Regions from separate parts of the Bradyrhizobium sp. RDM12 genome, predicted to be linked through region 1. Evidence: riboswitches for the same ligand, from Rfam matches in the RefSeq annotation. Region 1 holds a riboswitch; each other region holds the start of a gene.
What was found. A riboswitch is a leader RNA that binds a small molecule or an ion and turns the genes downstream of it on or off. The one in region 1 is predicted to bind cobalamin.
Positions count from the first base shown of each region.

Region 2: linked by a shared signal. The riboswitch ahead of metE (5-methyltetrahydropteroyltriglutamate--homocysteine S-methyltransferase) and the one ahead of ACTGJ9_RS30765 (DUF1636 family protein) in region 1 are both predicted to bind cobalamin.
Region 3: linked by a shared signal. The riboswitch ahead of metE (5-methyltetrahydropteroyltriglutamate--homocysteine S-methyltransferase) and the one ahead of ACTGJ9_RS30765 (DUF1636 family protein) in region 1 are both predicted to bind cobalamin.

Region 1 covers NZ_CM133064.1:6,266,948-6,271,453, forward strand. The annotation lists gene cobN (cobaltochelatase subunit CobN) at 1-994, opposite strand, end outside; gene cobW (cobalamin biosynthesis protein CobW) at 1,074-2,108, opposite strand; gene ACTGJ9_RS30765 (DUF1636 family protein) at 2,105-2,479, opposite strand; cobalamin riboswitch at 2,576-2,794, opposite strand; gene cobO (cob(I)yrinic acid a,c-diamide adenosyltransferase) at 2,835-3,470, shown strand; partial or broken gene ACTGJ9_RS30775 (cobyric acid synthase) at 3,494-4,506, shown strand, end outside.
Region 2 covers NZ_CM133064.1:7,202-11,707, reverse strand. The annotation lists partial or broken gene ACTGJ9_RS00050 (EAL domain-containing protein) at 1-206, shown strand, start outside; partial or broken gene ACTGJ9_RS00045 (4Fe-4S binding protein) at 583-787, shown strand; gene ACTGJ9_RS00040 (hypothetical protein) at 1,263-1,385, shown strand; cobalamin riboswitch at 1,563-1,762, shown strand; partial or broken gene metE (5-methyltetrahydropteroyltriglutamate--homocysteine S-methyltransferase) at 1,862-4,171, shown strand; partial or broken gene ACTGJ9_RS00030 (cytochrome-c peroxidase) at 4,469-4,506, opposite strand, start outside.
Region 3 covers NZ_CM133064.1:8,122,495-8,127,000, reverse strand. The annotation lists gene ACTGJ9_RS39300 (EAL domain-containing response regulator) at 1-24, shown strand, start outside; gene ACTGJ9_RS39295 (4Fe-4S binding protein) at 642-845, shown strand; gene ACTGJ9_RS39290 (hypothetical protein) at 1,321-1,443, shown strand; cobalamin riboswitch at 1,621-1,820, shown strand; gene metE (5-methyltetrahydropteroyltriglutamate--homocysteine S-methyltransferase) at 1,921-4,236, shown strand.

The DNA of each region.
Region 1 (4,506 bases):
CCGCCGCGCGCGCGGCGACAGCCTTGACGCGCTCTTCATCCGGCTGATGGGCCAGATGCGAAAATTGCAGATCGGGATCCCGCATCGCAGCCGACTTGAAACTTACCACACCCGCGAACAGGCGGCCGTCAACCTCGGGCAGAACCACGTGCATGGCGAGGTCGCCCGGCGACAGGCCGCGCAGCGACTCGGCCCAATCCTCACGGCGCGCCGATGAGCGCGACCTGGAACACCGGACATGACGCCGCATCGAACGGCGTCGTGCCGTCGTCGCCCATTGCCGAGAACGCCGTCGCATTGACGATCCCGCCGGAGGATTGTTCGCGAAGTACGTCCTCAGCCAATCCGCAACGCCTGCAGCCTTCAACGACGTGACGAACACACCCTGAGCGTCAAACCCCTGCGCGCGCAGCGCCGCGATCAGCGCATCGACCGGCCCCGTGTCGGCAGCAGTGAGATAGGAGCGATAGAACGCGACCAGCGCGCGCGGCTTCCCGCTCAGAACCGGCACTGCGATCACGCCGCGTGCAGGATCGTAAAAGCCCATCTCGGGAACGCTCATCTCGCCGACGATCGGCCCGGCGTAAAGGCCCGATGCCAGCGCGAGTTGCGCGATCGCGGCTTGCGCCGCGACGGGACCACCGGTGTCGCACAGCACTTTCAGCCGGCGCAGCGTCGAAACGGGCAAGGTGGAGTACGCGTCGAGCCGCGTGTCGTCACGGCCATCGGCCGGCAGCACCGCGAGCACGATGTGGCGATCCTTCGCCAGTTGCTGCAGCGCCGCCAGCCCGTACGGCCAATAGGACTCGCCGCCGATCAGGCGCACCAGAATGCCGCGCGCCTGCGACAGCGTGCGTTCGATATAGGTATCGACCGAGAGCGGATGACGGAGCTCCGCGAGGTTCGCCAGCCGCAGTGACGGCAAGCTGGTGCGGCCGCGGCGCCAGCCGGCCGCGAACGCCGCGAGATCGGAGTCCGAGAACGAGAGCACCACGAGATCGGCCGGATCCTGGCCGATGTCCTTGGCGTCGCGGTCTCCTCGAGACCGCGGCTCTCGCGGAAGACGACGTGCATCAGACTCCCAATCCCGCCTTGATCGCGGCCGCGTCGATATCGCCGTGCTCGCCGATCACGACGAGCTTCGACTGACGGTGACCCGCACCCCACGGCTTGTCGAACTGGTGGCGCACGCGCTCGCCGACCGCTTGCAGCAACAGGCGCATCGGCTTGCCAGCGACCGCGATGTAGCCCTTGACGCGCAGCACGTTCTGCTCGCGCGCCAGCTTCTGGACGGATGTGACCAGCGCATCGATGTCAGTGATCTCCGGAAGGTCGATCACGACAGAGGCAAAATCGTCGTGCTCGTGGTCCTCCTCGCCATCATGATGCGAGGGGCGCGCGGCGAGATCATTTTCGGCGGCAGCGCCGAGGCCGAGGATGACGCGTGCATCGATGGCCCCGTCGGTGATCGGCAGCATCGGGACGCGGCGCGGCATCTCGGCGATGATTGCGGCCCTGGCGGCCTCGATGCCGGCTGCGCCCGCAAGATCCGCCTTGGTCAGCAACACGATGTCGGCGCAGGCGATCTGGTCCTCGAACACTTCCGACAGCGGCGTTTCATGATCGAGATTTTCGTCCGCCGCGCGCTGCGCTTCGACCGCATCCGGGTCCGGCGCAAAGCGGCCGGCGGCGACAGCCTCCGCATCGGCGAGCGCAATTACGCCGTCGACCGTGATCCGCGAGCGGATCTCCGGCCAATCGAACGCCTTCAGCAGCGGCTTTGGCAGCGCCAGACCCGAGGTCTCGATCAGGATGTGATCGGGCCGCACGGGCCGCGACAGCAACTTCTCCATGGTCGGAATGAAATCATCAGCGACGGTGCAGCAGATGCAGCCATTGGCGAGCTCGACGATATTCTCTTCCGGGCAGTTCGCATCGGCGCAGGACTTCAAGATCTCGCCGTCGACGCCTTCGCTGCCGAACTCGTTGACGAGCACGGCGAGCTTCTTGCCGTTGGGATTGGCGAGCAGATGCTGGATCAGCGTCGTCTTGCCGGAGCCGAGAAAGCCGGTGACCACCGTCACAGGGACTTTTGCGAGCGAGTTCATTCGGCGGCCTCCGGCAACACGGCAATGGGGGGAATGCGGGCAAGCGACTGCTTGCGGAAGATCTCAGGCCTGCTGCGCCACGGCACGAGGCCGTCAGGCGCGGCGGCATAGGCGGCAGCGCCCGCGACCACGTCTTGCGCGTTGGCGTCCGACAGCCGGCCATAGACATAGCACCAGCGGCCATGCGCGCTGAGCGCGACCGAGCAGCCTTGGCTGCATGCAGACAGGCATTCGACGGGAACCACATTGACCCCGTCGGGCACGCCGGCTTCGAGGATCGCGCCGTGCAGGCGTTTGCCGGGCGTGACCTCACCCTCGCCGAGCGTTTGGCCGGCGCGGCAGGTGATGCAGACGTGCAATGTGACGGTCATCGCCTCTTCCAGAAGTATCAGCGGGAGGCGAAGAGGCGCACGAACCGTTCTTGCGAAAGCCCGTTTCCCCGTCGCGGAACACCCCGTCCGCCGGTTCAAAAATCGTCCGCGCTGGCAGGTCTCCCGGCTTGCGGAGCAGGGTTTCCCCTTCGATCCCCGCCTTCCCGATCCCCAGGGGGATCAGTGGCTTTGGGCATCTCTCCGGTCACGGTCGCGGGGGCGGCTGCAGTTTGGACCCAAATCTTGCCGATTCGGACCCTATCGCATTCCCTCTTCGCCTGTCATAGGACAGGAACCAACGCCGGGTCACCATTTGCCCCCGGCCGCCTCTTGTCAAGCCGAAGGACCGGGTACGATGACGCCTGAACCGGATACAAAAACGGCCGAGGAAACCGACGCCCGGCACGCCGCGAAAATGGCGAAAATCAAGGTCGCCCGCGACAAGATCATGGCGACCAAGAGCGGCGAAAAGGGCCTCGTCATCGTCCACACCGGCGCGGGCAAGGGCAAGTCCTCCTCCGCCTTCGGGATGATCGTGCGCTGCGTCGCCCATGGCTTTCCCTGCGCGGTCGTGCAGTTCATCAAGGGCGCCTGGGATACCGGCGAGCGACGCCTGCTCACCAGCCATTTCGGTGAGCTCTGCCAGTTCCATGCGATGGGCGAAGGCTTTACCTGGGAAACGCAGGACCGCGCCCGCGACATCGCGGCCGCGCGCGCCGGTTGGGCCAAGGCGAAGGAGCTGATTCTCGATTCCAATCTGCGCATGGTCGTGCTCGACGAGATCAACATCGCGCTGCGCTACGACTATTTGGACATCGCCGAGGTCGTCGATTTCCTGAAGACCTCGAAGCCGCCGATGACGCATGTCGTGCTGACCGGGCGCAACGCCAAGGACGAGCTGATCGAGATCGCCGACCTCGTCACCGAGATGACGCTGGTGAAGCATCCGTTCCGCTCCGGCATCAAGGCGCAGGCCGGCGTCGAGTTCTGAAGACACCAAGCTCTGAAAAAAGCATGGCGCGCGCATTGATGATCCAGGGAGCCGGCTCGGATGTGGGCAAATCGCTCATCGTCGCCGGGCTCGCGCGCGCCTTCACGCGGCGCGGTTTGCGCGTGCTCCCCTTCAAGCCGCAGAACATGTCGAACAATGCCGCCGTCACGATCGATGGCGGCGAGATCGGCCGCGCCCAGGCGCTGCAGGCCCTCGCCGCCGGTGTCGAGCCGCACACCGACATGAACCCGGTGCTGCTGAAACCCGAGACCGATGTCGGCGCGCAGGTCATCGTGCAGGGCAAGCGCATCGCCACCGCACGCGCACGCGACTATGCGGCCATGAAGCCTTCCCTGATGGGCGCGGTGCTGGAGAGCTTTGAGCGGCTGAAGGCGCGCGCCGATCTCGTGCTGGTCGAAGGCGCCGGCAGCCCGGCGGAGGTGAACCTGCGCAAGGCCGACATCGCCAATATGGGCTTTGCGCGCAAGGCCGATGTTCCCGTGGTGTTGGTCGGCGACATCGATCGCGGCGGCGTCATCGCGCAACTCGTCGGCATCAAGACCGTAATCGATCCCGACGATGCCGCGATGATCCAGGGTTTTGTCATCAACAAGTTCCGCGGCGATCCCACACTGTTCGATGACGGCTACAGGCTGATCGCGGCGAAGACCGCATGGCGCGGCTTTGGCGTGCTGCCCTGGTTCGCGCGCGCCGGCGAGCTGCCGGCCGAGGATGCGCTGGGCCTGAGTGACGCGCGCAAGCCGGGCCAATGCAAGATCGCCTGCCTCGCGCTGTCGCGGATCGCCAATTTCGACGACCTCGATCCGCTGAAGCTCGAGCCGGGTGTCGATCTCGTGATGGTGCGTCCCGGCGAAGCGATTCCCGGCGATGTCAGGCTCGTCATCATTCCCGGCTCAAAATCCACCCGCGGCGACCTGGGATTCCTGCGCGCCCAGGGCTGGGACATCGATCTGCTCGCGCATCACCGCCGGGGTGGCCATGTGCTCGGCCTCTGCGGCGGCTACCAGATGCTCGG
Region 2 (4,506 bases), 1.9 Mb from region 1:
CTAGCAGCGCTCACCCACACCGCCTTGGCTACTCGGCACCAGGCATGAGGCTGAGTGCAATTCAATCGGTCACTTTGCAAGACCAGTGTCGCTCCGCCCGCCGCAAGTTCATTTCCTCCGAAGCGACGCCGAAGCTTATTGTACCACAAACCCGTTTTGGCAAGCCGTCAGCGGGTCAATCCGCCGCGCTAGCCTTGCGGCCATGAGCGAGACCTGCACAAACCTCCAGTCGGTGTGTGTGACCGGAGGTTTGCCGAGGTCCGACGTAGACGTGCGTGCGTCGACTCGGTGCTTTTGTCGCGCCGCCCGGTTTCGGAATCATCGGGCGTCGCTTGACCCCGGCTGACGTGCCAGACAAACCGACCGAAGCTCGCAGCCGTCGAGTCGCGACTGGCTCTCGGAAGAGGGCCCAAGGGCTCGTAGCCTCAAATTGAAGCGGCCTGTTGCTGTCGCAGATGCAACATGGTCTCAGACCCGAGGCAGCAAAATTTGGCAAATTGCCCAACGTTGACTGTGTCTGCGTTTGGCACGGCCTTTGAAAGGGATCGCCAGTGGCATCGCTCGCCTAAGGAGTCGGAACGCATGGCTTACAAGATCGTCGCGTCGCAATGCACCGTTTGTGGTGCATGTGAGTTCGAGTGTCCCAACGCGGCGATCAGCCTCAAACGCGACATTTACGTTATCGATGCCAAAAAAGTGTACGGAGTGCGAGGGCCATTGCGACACGCCGCAATGCGCGGTCGTCTGTCCGGTGCCTGACACCTGTGTCCCGTCCAAGACAGCATAAGCAGCGCGTGTCTAGAATGCCTCATCGCTCGATTTCGCGAGCGAAGTAGTAGATGTCGAGCTTGAGGGGACCACCGACCGCGTGGGGCGCCTCGAGATCGATGACATCGTTATGAGCTTAAGACGCTGATCGACGCCGAGGAGGCCTCGAAGGGCTCTGTCGGAGGACACCGTCGAATTTGTCACGAGCAAGGCCACCTCGATGCTCCAGTGGCCGCGTTGAGGCTTATCGTCCCTGGCTGACGAGCCGAGCCGCGGTAGACAGGCGTCGAGCGGCGACGGACGGATCGAAGGCTGCGCCAAAGTCGCTCAGCACGTGAATACCTGGCGCACCGAGGAGATCATCTTGACCAACATCAGGGAGGCGATCGACCTCGTGTCTCGTCGCGGGGCCGGCCGAACACCAAGGGTCCGACCTGATCATCCGTGCGATCCTGAAGCAATCCGGTTTAGCCTCATGCGCTGTGATCAAACGGATGCCGGCCCAGGATTATCGCAACTTCCTGACGCGCAGGTTCGAGAAGCTGCTGACGGAAAAGGTCGGGCTCGCCGGGATCACACAGATATCGAAAGCGGCCTGGGTTCGTTCCGGTCGCTGAGCTCATCCGGGTACGCGAACAGGGCATTGAACGCGAGCGCATTCACAAGCTGAGTCTCCCCAGGCCCAGGTGTTCACCAGGCCCGAGTAAGACCGTCGCGCCTGCCTAGTACAAGGCGCAATCGCTTGGGCAATATCGCAGCGATAATCGGTAGGTTGACGCATCGATCCTCGTGCGCATAATTCCAGCCGTCGTGGTCTTCGGATTTCATTTGATCCGGAGCTAAGAGGGAAGCCGGTGCAATGCCGGCGCTGCCCCCGCAACTGTAAGCGGCGAGCCGCTGTCCAACGAAGTCACTGAAGCCATGCGGCTTCGGGAAGGCCGGACAGCTGCGACGACCCGCGAGCCAGGAGACCTGCCTCGATAAGATATCGTCCACGGGCGGGGTGTCCCGGTGTGCGCAAGCAGCTGTCGCTCACGCGACATTCGCTGCATGCGTCCGCCATGGCCTTTGCCCCAATTATGGGGTCTAAGCTATGTCTATTCTTTCGCTTCCCGTTGCCACACTGGGGACGTCACGCATCGGCCCACGACGCGAACTCAAATTCGCGCTCGAGAGCTATTGGGCGGGAAAATCCAGTGAAGCAGACCTCCTCGAGGCGGGGAGCGGACTTCGTGCCGCCAATTGGGCACGGCAGAAGTCCCGCGGTGCGACCGTCATTCCTTCGAATGACTTCTCGCTCTACGACCATGTGCTCGATACCAGCATAATGGTCGGCGCCATTCCCGACGTCTACGGCTGGACCGAAGGTCCTGTGTCGCTCAAGACCTACTTCACGATGGCGCGTGGCACTCAGGACGGTGGTCACGCTCAGCCTGGGCCTGGCGTAGCCGCACAGGAGATGACGAAGTGGTTCGATACCAACTACCACTACATGGTGCCGGAATTTCACCAGGATCAGATCTTTAAGTATGCCTCTCGGAAGCCGGTCGAGGAATATGAGGAGGCAAGAAGCCTCGGCTACCAGACGCGGCCCGTCCTGGTTGGCCCAGTCACCTTCCTGAAGCTCGGCAAAGGCGTAAATCCCGCATTCAATCCGCTGTCGCTGCTTGATCGGCTTCTCCCAGTCTATGTCGATGTTCTCCGCGAACTCGCCTCGCGCGGTGCTGAATGGGTCCAGTTCGACGAGCCATGCCTGGTGATGGACGTCGACGAAGCATCTCGGCGGCTGTCCGCCGGGCCTATGCTCATTTCGCTAACGCCGTGCCGGCCCTTAGAATCATGCTGGCCACATATTTCGGGGCTGTCGGAGACTGTCTTGAAACAGTCTTGGCCTTGCCCGTAGCCGGGCTTCATGTCGACTTGGTTCGGGCACCCGGCCAGTTGGACGCGATTGTCGCCAGAGCCCGTAGAGATCTCGTGGTCTCGCTCGGCGTCATTGATGGTCGCAACGTGTGGCGCTCCAATCTGCCGGCGCTACTCGACCAACTTGCTCCTATGGTCAAAAAACTGGGCAGGGACCGTGTTCAGATTGCTCCCTCCTGCTCGTTGCTTCATGTTCCGACCGACATTGAGCTAGAGACCGATCTCGATCCCAATCTGAAGACGTGGCTGGCGTTCTCAGTGCAGAAGATCAAGGAACTTTCGATATTGGGCAGCGCTGGCCGGCCAGGCTGCCGATGTGGCCGATGAACTCGCGCTCAGAGGATGCATCCGTCACCCGCGAAACATCGCCCAAGATACACAGTGCGAACGTCGCCGGACGAATGGCCGCGATCGACGATAGCATGCGTCGCCGTCGCAGTGCGTTCACCCAGCGTGCCGACGTCCAGCGCGTCACGTTCGCATTGCCGATGTTTCCAACCACAACCATCGGATCCTTCCCGCAAACGGCCGACGTCCGCAATGCGCGTGCGGCCCATGCCCGGGGAGCGCTGAATGACACGCAGTACGAGCAGCTTCTCAAAGCGGAGACAGCCCATACGGTGCATTGGCAGGAAGATATCGGCCTGGACGTGCTCGTACACGGTGAGTTCGAGCGCAATGACATGGTTCAATATTTTGGCGAGCAGCTGTTGGGTTTCGCTTTCACCAAGCACGGCTGGGTTCAGTCTTTATGGCTCGCGGTGCGTTCGTCCTCCTATCCTATTTGGAGATGTCTCCCGGCCGAAGCCCATGACGGTTGAGTGGTGGCGCTATGCGCAGTCTCTGACCAAAAAACCCGTCAAGGCCATGCTGACCGGACCGGTGACGATCCTGAACTGGTCGTTTGTCCGTGACGACATCCCGCGGAGCGAGATGCCGACAGATCGCTCTCGCGATCCGAGACGAGGTCATCGACCTTGAGGCGGCTGGAGCGGCCATGATCCAGATCGACGAGGCTGCGTTGCGGGAGGGATTGCCGCTGCGCAAATCTCAGTGGAAGGACTATCTCGATTGGGCAGTGGACAGTTTCCGCGTTTGCTCCTCCGCTGTCGCTGACGGAACTCAGATCCATACCCACATGTGTTATTCCGAGTTCAACGAAATCATCGATGCGATCGCAGCAATGGATGCCGACGTCATTTCAATCGAGGCGTCGCGTTCTAAAATGGAATTGCTCGACTCTTTCAAGAGCTACAAATATCCTAATGAGATCGGGCCGGGCGTCTATGACATTCATTCACCGCGCATTCCCGCAGCAGCGGAGATCAAGCAGCTGATTGTGTTGGCGCGGCAGCGGGTTTCCGATCGGCAGCTCTGGATCAATCCCGACTGCGGACTGAAAACTCGAAGATGGGAGGAGGTGCGTCCCGCGCTCGTCAATATGGTGGCCGCCGCACGCGAGTTGCGGGCTGAGGCATGATCGTACGGAGTGTGTCGAACGTATTTGTGAATAAGATGCACGCGCTTTGGGAGCTCGCGATGTCCTTGCGAGCTTCCCAAAGCTTTCCAGCGCCTTCGAATGTCGGTCTGCCTCGGCGGAGGCGATCGCATACAGTCGGCGACAAGCTCGAATCCGGCGGACGACAGCATGCCGGCGATACCGATCAGGTGAGATGTTCCAACTCACTAACGCTCGACGCGAACCACGGCCCTATCTTTGCATTTATCCATCGGTGGATGCGTCCCATCACAACAATCTATTTTACCGCCCTTACGATAAGACGACATAGTTGGGCATTGAGTTCAAGATGCCGA
Region 3 (4,506 bases), 1.9 Mb from region 1:
CCTGCTCCAGCTCGTCCAAGATAGTTGCATCACGAGTGGCTGAGCAGGGCCAGGCAAAGCCTAGCAGCGCTCACCCACACCGCCTTGGCTACTCGGCACCAGGCATGAGGCTGAGTGCAATTCAATCGGTCACTTTGCAAGACCAGTGTCGCTCCGCCCGCCGCAAGTTCATTTCCCTCCGAAGCGACGCCGAAGCTTATTGTACCACAAACCCGTTTTGGCAAGCCGTCAGCGGGTCAATCCGCCGCGCTAGCCTTGCGGCCATGAGCGAGACCTGCACAAACCTCCAGTCGGTGTGTGACCGGAGGTTTGCCGAGGTCCGACGTAGACGTGCGTGCGTCGACTCGCGGCTTTTTGTCGCGCCGCCCGGTTTCGAATCATCGGGCGTCGCTTGACCCCGGCTGACGTGCCAGACAAACCGACCGAAGCTCGCAGCCGTCGAGTCGCGACTGGCTCTCGGAAGAGGGCCCAAGGGCTCGTAGCCTCAAATTGAAGCGGCCTGTTGCTGTCGCAGATGCAACATGGTCTCAGACCCGAGGCAGCAAAAATTTGGCAAATTGCCCAACGTTGACTGTGTCTGCGTTTGGCACGGCCTTTGAAAGGGATCGCCAGTGGCATCGCTCGCCTAAGAGTCGGAACGCATGGCTTACAAGATCGTCGCGTCGCAATGCACCGTTTGTGGTGCATGTGAGTTCGAGTGTCCCAACGCGGCGATCAGCCTCAAACGCGACATTTACGTTATCGATGCCAAAAAGTGTACGGAGTGCGAGGGCCATTGCGACACGCCGCAATGCGCGGTCGTCTGTCCGGTGCCTGACACCTGTGTCCCGTCCAAGACAGCATAAGCAGCGCGTGTCTAGAATGCCTCATCGCTCGATTTCGCGAGCGAAGTAGTAGATGTCGAGCTTGAGGGGACCACCGACCGCGTGGGGCGCCTCGAGATCGATGACATCGTTATGAGCTTAAGACGCTGATCGACGCCGAGGAGGCCTCGAAGGGCTCTGTCGGAGGACACCGTCGAATTTGTCACGAGCAAGGCCACCTCGATGCTCCAGTGGCCGCGTTGAGGCTTATCGTCCCTGGCTGACGAGCCGAGCCGCGGTAGACAGGCGTCGAGCGGCGACGGACGGATCGAAGGCTGCGCCAAAGTCGCTCAGCACGTGAATACCTGGCGCACCGAGGAGATCATCTTGACCAACATCAGGGAGGCGATCGACCTCGTGTCTCGTCGCGGGGCCGGCCGAACACCAAGGGTCCGACCTGATCATCCGTGCGATCCTGAAGCAATCCGGTTTAGCCTCATGCGCTGTGATCAAACGGATGCCGGCCCAGGATTATCGCAACTTCCTGACGCGCAGGTTCGAGAAGCTGCTGACGGAAAAGGTCGGGCTCGCCGGGATCACACAGATATCGAAAGCGGCCTGGGTTCGTTCCGGTCGCTGAGCTCATCCGGGTACGCGAACAGGGCATTGAACGCGAGCGCATTCACAAGCTGAGTCTCCCCAGGCCCAGGTGTTCACCAGGCCCGAGTAAGACCGTCGCGCCTGCCTAGTACAAGGCGCAATCGCTTGGGCAATATCGCAGCGATAATCGGTAGGTTGACGCATCGATCCTCGTGCGCATAATTCCAGCCGTCGTGGTCTTCGGATTTCATTTGATCCGGAGCTAAGAGGGAAGCCGGTGCAATGCCGGCGCTGCCCCCGCAACTGTAAGCGGCGAGCCGCTGTCCAACGAAGTCACTGAAGCCATGCGGCTTCGGGAAGGCCGGACAGCTGCGACGACCCGCGAGCCAGGAGACCTGCCTCGATAAGATATCGTCCACGGGCGGGGTGTCCCGGTGTGCGCCAAGCAGCTGTCGCTCACGCGACATTCGCTGCATGCGTCCGCCATGGCCTTTGCCCCAATTATGGGGTCTAAGCTATGTCTATTCTTTCGCTTCCCGTTGCCACACTGGGGACGTCACGCATCGGCCCACGACGCGAACTCAAATTCGCGCTCGAGAGCTATTGGGCGGGAAAATCCAGTGAAGCAGACCTCCTCGAGGCGGGGAGCGGACTTCGTGCCGCCAATTGGGCACGGCAGAAGTCCCGCGGTGCGACCGTCATTCCTTCGAATGACTTCTCGCTCTACGACCATGTGCTCGATACCAGCATAATGGTCGGCGCCATTCCCGACGTCTACGGCTGGACCGAAGGTCCTGTGTCGCTCAAGACCTACTTCACGATGGCGCGTGGCACTCAGGACGGTGGTCACGCTCAGCCTGGGCCTGGCGTAGCCGCACAGGAGATGACGAAGTGGTTCGATACCAACTACCACTACATGGTGCCGGAATTTCACCAGGATCAGATCTTTAAGTATGCCTCTCGGAAGCCGGTCGAGGAATATGAGGAGGCAAGAAGCCTCGGCTACCAGACGCGGCCCGTCCTGGTTGGCCCAGTCACCTTCCTGAAGCTCGGCAAAGGCGTAAATCCCGCATTCAATCCGCTGTCGCTGCTTGATCGGCTTCTCCCAGTCTATGTCGATGTTCTCCGCGAACTCGCCTCGCGCGGTGCTGAATGGGTCCAGTTCGACGAGCCATGCCTGGTGATGGACGTCGACGAAGCATCTCGGGCGGCTGTCCGCCGGGCCTATGCTCATTTCGCTAACGCCGTGCCGGCCCTTAGAATCATGCTGGCCACATATTTCGGGGCTGTCGGAGACTGTCTTGAAACAGTCTTGGCCTTGCCCGTAGCCGGGCTTCATGTCGACTTGGTTCGGGCACCCGGCCAGTTGGACGCGATTGTCGCCAGAGCCCGTAGAGATCTCGTGGTCTCGCTCGGCGTCATTGATGGTCGCAACGTGTGGCGCTCCAATCTGCCGGCGCTACTCGACCAACTTGCTCCTATGGTCAAAAAACTGGGCAGGGACCGTGTTCAGATTGCTCCCTCCTGCTCGTTGCTTCATGTTCCGACCGACATTGAGCTAGAGACCGATCTCGATCCCAATCTGAAGACGTGGCTGGCGTTCTCAGTGCAGAAGATCAAGGAACTTTCGATATTGGGCAAAGCGCTGGCCGGCCAGGCTGCCGATGTGGCCGATGAACTCGCGCTCTCAGAGGATGCATCCGTCACCCGCGAAACATCGCCCAAGATACACAGTGCGAACGTCGCCGGACGAATGGCCGCGATCGACGATAGCATGCGTCGCCGTCGCAGTGCGTTCACCCAGCGTGCCGACGTCCAGCGCGTCACGTTCGCATTGCCGATGTTTCCAACCACAACCATCGGATCCTTCCCGCAAACGGCCGACGTCCGCAATGCGCGTGCGGCCCATGCCCGGGGAGCGCTGAATGACACGCAGTACGAGCAGCTTCTCAAAGCGGAGACAGCCCATACGGTGCATTGGCAGGAAGATATCGGCCTGGACGTGCTCGTACACGGTGAGTTCGAGCGCAATGACATGGTTCAATATTTTGGCGAGCAGCTGTTGGGTTTCGCTTTCACCAAGCACGGCTGGGTTCAGTCTTATGGCTCGCGGTGCGTTCGTCCTCCTATCCTATTTGGAGATGTCTCCCGGCCGAAGCCCATGACGGTTGAGTGGTGGCGCTATGCGCAGTCTCTGACCAAAAAACCCGTCAAGGCCATGCTGACCGGACCGGTGACGATCCTGAACTGGTCGTTTGTCCGTGACGACATCCCGCGGAGCGAGACATGCCGACAGATCGCTCTCGCGATCCGAGACGAGGTCATCGACCTTGAGGCGGCTGGAGCGGCCATGATCCAGATCGACGAGGCTGCGTTGCGGGAGGGATTGCCGCTGCGCAAATCTCAGTGGAAGGACTATCTCGATTGGGCAGTGGACAGTTTCCGCGTTTGCTCCTCCGCTGTCGCTGACGGAACTCAGATCCATACCCACATGTGTTATTCCGAGTTCAACGAAATCATCGATGCGATCGCAGCAATGGATGCCGACGTCATTTCAATCGAGGCGTCGCGTTCTAAAATGGAATTGCTCGACTCTTTCAAGAGCTACAAATATCCTAATGAGATCGGGCCGGGCGTCTATGACATTCATTCACCGCGCATTCCCGCAGCAGCGGAGATCAAGCAGCTGATTGTGTTGGCGCGGCAGCGGGTTTCCGATCGGCAGCTCTGGATCAATCCCGACTGCGGACTGAAAACTCGAAGATGGGAGGAGGTGCGTCCCGCGCTCGTCAATATGGTGGCCGCCGCACGCGAGTTGCGGGCTGAGGCATGATCGTACGGAGTGTGTCGCCAACGTATTTGTGAATAAGATGCACGCGCTTTGGGAGCTCGCGATGTCCTTGCGAGCTTCCAAAGTTTCCAGCGCCTTCGAATGTCGGTCTGCCTCGGCGGAGGCGATCGCATACAGTCGGCGACAAGCTCGAATCCGGCGGACGACAGCATGCCGGCGATACCGATCAGGTGAGATGTTCCAACTCACTAACGCTCGACGCGAACCACGGCCCTATCTTTGCATTTATCCATCGCGTGGATGCGTCCCATC